2 regions of the Desulfitobacterium sp. LBE genome follow, and region 1 is predicted to be linked to the other one. Evidence: predicted binding sites of a transcription regulator. Region 1 holds the regulator's gene; the other holds the start of a gene.

Region 1 (3,151 bases):
AATTACCAACCAATTGGCAATTTGGTTGGTAATAGGGTTGTTCTGCTTCTAACTCTGACTTTGCTGCCAGATATATAGGAACGGATAAGGATTCACCCACTCGCCATTAGGAAGTTCAATACCAAAGTGCAGATGATCCGGAGTTGTCAGAGCATCCCCCGTATGTCCCAATGTCCCCAAAAAATCCCCTTTCCTAACCTCTTGGCCTTCCCGGAGTTGAGGGTTTATAGCCTTTAGATGAGCATAGTAATAATAGTTGCCATCTTCTCCCCTAACCCCTACCCGTTCTCCGCCAAGGCGATTCCAACCCAGCTTCTCAACTTTGCCGTTGCCAACACTGATAATGGGAATGCCTTCTGCGCCAAAAATGTCCGTTCCCTCATGTCTGCGTGCTCCACCCTCCCGGTCTGCCCCAAAGGTATCCATGTACCAGACCTGACCCATCACCGGAAAAGCAAAACGGCCCGGCTCATAAAAGGGATAAGTTAAAAGAATCTGCCGCCTCTCAAGGATTTGTTGAACAACATCTTCACTGATTTGGATTTCCGTGTTTTTCCAAACAATGTCTTGAAGCCCTATGCCCTGTTGGAGCTGTTGGATGAGGTAATGCTCTTCATCTATTTCAACGGTGCTTCGTATAGCTAATAAATCCGCCCAAGCTGCAGAGGAAATCCCCTCCCCTTCTTTCTGACATTGCAGCACAAGTTCAGCAGACAAATTCGTGAGATAAGGATAGATATCAGCAGAGATCTTGGGCGGCTTATGGATGCCCTTCCAGGCAACTGCGCTGATCAGAATGACCACAAGCAGCTTCAGGAACAAAGTCCAGTGCTTTTGTCTCGGTTTAAGGCCTTTGCGCATCCTCATTCATCTCTCCCCTCTCTACAATGCATAATATGGGGGGAAAGGTCGGATTAGAAGTATAACTAAGGCTGATTCTTTAAGATTGGAGTATAAATCACTTGACCGGTTTGTATGGTAGTATCTGTGAGCTGATTGTATTCCATAATTTTAAGAACAAGCGTACGGGTATCGATTTGCAGGTCGGAGTTCTCAGCCAAGGACCAAAGAGTGTCCCCGGATTGAACGATTTGCGGCTGGAAAGCAAGGTCCTCTACCCTGCTGTTTGCCTGGCTCCAGTCCCAGAAGAACCAGCCCATACTGCCAAAGACCATGAGGAAAAGCAGCATATAAGAACACAGCTGCCTTTGCAGTTGTTTCATTCGATAATTCCGATAGCTTCTATAATGGCCTCTGTAGTTCCGGACGGAAGAAGAACAAGCACTCATATTAATCCCCCTCTATGTTCCCGTTAAACCAAATAAATGCGAACATAAGTTCCTGAAAACAGTATAAAGGAGACCAGGAAGATTCGTCAATACTTTTTCGAACATTTGTTTGCACAGAAGAATATTTAATGCTAAAATAGGTTTAGAACATATGAAAGGGGGAAATTGGGTGTATCCAGATTTATCACAGAGACAGACCGATATCTTGGAGTATATTAAACGGGTTATTCGAGAAAAGGGTTATCCCCCCTCTGTCCGCGAAATAGGCGACGCCGTTGGCTTGATGTCCAGTTCCACTGTTCACGGGCATTTGCAGACCATTGAGGAAAAGGGGTACATACGTCGCGATCCCACCAAACCTCGAGCCATTGAGATATTAGACAGTTCCAGTGATGCTAATGAGAAAAAGACTGTTTTTGTCCCCATCATTGGCAAAGTAACCGCCGGGCAGCCTATTTTAGCCCAGGAGAATATCGAAGATACGTTCCCGCTTCCTGTTGATGTGGTTAACTCAGATACAGTGTTCATGCTGAGAGTCAAAGGCGAAAGTATGATTGATGCGGGAATTATGGATGGGGATCTTATTTTAGTACGCCAGCAAAAAGTAGCCCGTAATGGCGAGATCGTCGTGGCCATGATTGATGAAGAAGCTACGGTAAAACGGTTCTACAAGGAAAAAACACTGATTCGCCTGCAACCTGAAAACCCTTATATGGAGCCTATCTACTCTCAGGATGTCACTATCTTGGGCAAAGTTATTGGGGTATTTCGTATTTTACACTGATTTATAAACTACAGGGACAGCAAAAGCAGACCTCCATTCCACACTGATGTGGGTGGATGTCTGCTTTTTTATTATGAAAGTACAATGACAGGCAGGATTTTTATGGTAGAATGGATTTATTAAATTTATATTTGTGCGGAGCGAACTTTGCAATGGCAGCAAGGGAACTGTGAGGTTAAGAAATCATGATAGACAAAAAAATCATCATACAATTTACGACGCTGACATTTTGCATAGCCTATCTTGTATCAGGCGCTTTGATTGCACTTGGGCAATTCGGATATTCGGTTCACAATTGGGTTCACTCGTTACAGCAATTTGGGATGAATATTCCTTTTGCAATCTATATTTTGTCGCCCGCTATTGCTTCATATATCGTTCTCAAGAAAAATAACAAAATAGCAGATTTTAAGGAATGGTTGAAAACTGTTTTTTACGCCAAAAATAACATCTCTCTCTATTTGTTCGTTGTTGCCGGGCTTGCACTCTATTTTTTGACACATCTTGCAGTTTCAGGCGGCACGGCAATGGTGCTGCCATTTTATATGTTCTTCCTTTCCCTGCCTGGTAATCTTATTATCGGCGGCTTGGAGGAAGCTGGCTGGATGTACGTATTGCAGCCTGAGCTTGACAAAAAATATGGCTTTGTTCTATCTTCTCTTTTGGTTGGCATCATTTGGATTTTATGGCATATCCCTCTCTTCTTCATTCCGGGGACGAATCACGGTGAGGGCCTCATTAACTTTTGGATGTTTGCAGTTCAACTCATGGCCTTTCGGTTTTTCAACGGGGCAATCTACAAAATATCCGGAAAAGGCCGTGTGTTTATGTGCGTATTATTCCACACCATGTTCAATGCGGCATCTCCCCTCTTTGGCACCATGACGATGACTTGGGCGGGAACAATTGCCGCAAATGCTGTGATTGTTCTTGTTTCAATGGTAACTGTTGTGATATACGACCAAAAGAGCAGGCGAATAGTATAAGCATTTTCTTCATTGATAAAGTATAAAAGTCTAAACAAAAAAAGCCCTGAACTCCGCTGACTAAACGGCTTTCAGGGCTGTATACCGATATA
Region 2 (3,151 bases), 410 kb from region 1:
GGACTCGCCTTCCTGTTACTCCTTCGCTATCCCTTCAAGGATCTCAAAAACCATTTCCTGAGGGTAGCCTTTTTGCATAAGCTTTTGCCCGACTTTCTGTCTTAGCATAAGTTCCCGGGGGATTTTCTCATAACTCTTTTTATGCCGGTAAGTATTCTCCCAGCGCCGGGATTCCTCAACCCAAAGCTTTTGCGCATGTTTTCGGCAAAGCTCCGCTTCCTGGCCCGGTAAATAGGTTTCCCGCAAAGCCTGCTCTATGATACCCTCTTCGATCCCCCGGCCCTTCAAATCATAGTTAATCCTCTTCTGGGAGTAATTCGTTTGCTTGCTGAGACAATAAGCACGGGCATATTCCTGATCGCTGAGATAGCCCCATTCTAAAAGCCGCTCTATGGCAGCTTCGATCTCATGACTTGGAAAGCCCTTCCTCGCCAGCCGTTGGCTGAGTTCGCAGCGTGTCAGCATTCTTCTCGATAAATAGGTTAAGGCGACATCCAACGCACCCTTCATCTTAGATGTCTTCCGGCTCCTCTTGGACATCATCTGCAACCGGAGCGCTTACGTTAGCAATGCTGGCCCGGATCCCTTGTTCGATTTCGGCGGCAATCTCAGGATTCTTCTTCAGAAACTCCTTGACATTCTCTCTTCCCTGACCTAAGCGCTCACCTTTATAAGAGTACCAAGCCCCGGACTTATTAATGATATCCAACTCCGCACCCACATCCACCATGCTGCCTTCACGGGAAATACCTTCTCCGTACATAATGTCAAATTCGGCTTGTTTAAAGGGCGGAGCCACCTTATTCTTAACAACCTTGACTTTGGTACGGTTGCCAATCATATCCTGACCTTGCTTCAGGGTATCCGCACGGCGTACTTCCAAACGGACGGAGGCATAGAACTTCAAAGCCCGTCCGCCGGTTGTGGTCTCTGGATTACCAAACATAATTCCTACTTTTTCCCGAATTTGGTTGATAAAGATAACGCAGGTATTGCTCTTACTGATGGCACCGGTCAATTTTCTCAAGGCTTGAGACATTAAGCGGGCATGTAAACCCACATGGGAATCTCCCATTTCTCCTTCAATCTCTGCCCGGGGAACAAGAGCTGCCACAGAGTCAATGATAATGACGTCGATAGCTCCGCTGCGCACTAAGGCTTCGCAAATCTCCAGGGCCTGCTCCCCTGTATCCGGCTGGGATACCAGAAGATTATCGATATTGACCCCTAAAGCCTTGGCATAAACCGGGTCGAGAGCATGCTCCGCATCGATAAAAGCAGCAACGCCGCCCAGCTTCTGGGCTTCTGCCGCAATATGCAAAGCAACGGTGGTCTTACCGGAAGACTCAGGTCCATAGATTTCTATAACACGCCCCCGGGGCACTCCACCCACCCCAAGAGCTATATCAATGGCCAGACAGCCCGTCGGAATCACTTCCACCGCCATTTTGGCAGAAGCCTCCCCTAATCTCATAATCGACCCTTTTCCAAATTGCTTTTCAATCTGACTTAAAGCCATATCCAGGGCTTTTAATTTATCGTTACCGGCCATCTCGTTTCCTCCTCAGCGAATACTTTTAAATTTTTCATCACAAAAAACAAACATTTGTTCGATTTCCATTATACTTTTGCACGTGAAGCCTGTCAATCCTTTATTTTAGAAGAAAATAACAAAGGGGGTTGGTCAAAATAGATTCCGGAAGAATGATACTCATCAGCTCATATTCCATCCGAATTAGGAATTGCCCAACTCTGGATCACTCCTTGGAGTTCATCGTAGCCTAACCCAATACTATAGCTGTATGCTTGGCTTGGCAGAGTTCCTCTTGGAAATGTAACATCCAAATTGTCGGGGAACAAAATAATGTACTCCGGCTTCAGTGCCGCCTGCATTTCCTTCTGCAAAGCGGAATCCCCAATATTAAATGCGTCTAAAAGCCGCAGGCGAGCTTCCTCCTCCGGCAAAGAGAACAATTCCCAGTTATTCAACACCTCTCCTGTTTCCCGGTTGAACACCGCACCTAAACGAACTTTCTGAGCTATTTGTCCATTAACAGGAAGGATAACCGATGTGAGAAAACACATTATACTCTCGTTAGAAGCGGTGGGAACAATATCCTGACTGATGTAATGCTCATGGAATAACGTTCCCTTGTCTTGGCAGGCCAGATAATCTGCATAGGCCTTTTCCAGTTCAGATGGGACGTTGTAGAGCAAGCCCTGCTCCTCATAAAATGCAGCAACAGCTCTCTGGGCAGGTTCGCTCAAATCATCCAAACTCTTCACTCCACCTACATAAACATTAGCCGGGCCGGCTGGGTCCTGAACGAGCAATAGTGTCGTTTCATCCGAAAGTTTGTAAGCGGCATGCCCAAAGGGGACTCTTCTCCATAAGTTGACGCTCTCTCCGTCTGAGAACGTCATGACTTTCTCTTCTACCAAGGTCCATCTTTCAGGTTCCTGCCGGGGTTCGCTGGAACAGCCCATCAGCGGAAACAAGCACAACAGTATAATTATAGGAAGCCACTTTATTCTCACAAACAATCTCTCCCTTGCAGCCATCAAAGTAAAGATTACAGGCAATGGTTTCACAATCGGGCAGCTCTGCGGTCTATCTATTGCTCTGCCAAGCAGACACAGTAGTCCAAAATAACATTGCCTTGTTCATCCTTCTCGGTAAATCGCGGACAGTTATATCTTTCGAAAAAATAAACCCTGTTTTCATTATCGTTTTTAAAATTACCCATACCACTTTCCCGGAATCTAGCAGCGCATTGATCATGCATGCCATAGATGCCGCCCTCGTCCTCTTTGCCTTTAATCCAGCATACACCGATGGGACCATCGTCCAAATCTATGTAATCATAGCCGCTGGGGACAGATGTATCTGAGGAAAAAAACAAGCCAATCCAGTATTCGAAAGTGTTTTCAAAATTGCTGCTGTCGCAGCGCATCAAGCCCAGATAACCATTTTCAATATCCGGGGCCCCGCCCAGATTTCCAAGCTCTTCAAACCAGCCGTTTTGAAACCATTCCGCCCATTTGTGACCAAATCCACTAACTCTATCAGCATTAGTATAGCATTTGCCAATGAAACGCAATGAGGGCAGATGTTCTTTATAAACTTTGATGATCTCTGCCATTGTTCTTC

What was found. Region 1 encodes LexA, which represses DNA repair genes until DNA is damaged. Its sites were predicted from a motif close to CNAACANNTGTTNG; they were not measured.
Region 2: the regulator LexA is predicted to act here: its motif matches at 1,600-1,613, upstream of recA (recombinase RecA).

Annotation. Positions count from the first base shown of each region.
Region 1 covers NZ_VLKD01000001.1:658,779-661,929, reverse strand. Annotated here, with positions in the region: gene DESLBE_RS03130 (M23 family metallopeptidase) at 49-867, opposite strand; gene DESLBE_RS03125 (LysM peptidoglycan-binding domain-containing protein) at 927-1,289, opposite strand; gene lexA (transcriptional repressor LexA) at 1,459-2,073, shown strand; gene DESLBE_RS03115 (CPBP family intramembrane glutamic endopeptidase) at 2,259-3,059, shown strand.
Region 2 covers NZ_VLKD01000001.1:253,178-256,328, reverse strand. Annotated here, with positions in the region: gene DESLBE_RS01180 (RecX family transcriptional regulator) at 16-510, opposite strand; gene recA (recombinase RecA) at 512-1,552, opposite strand; gene DESLBE_RS01170 (hypothetical protein) at 1,720-2,538, opposite strand; gene DESLBE_RS01165 (hypothetical protein) at 2,616-3,143, opposite strand.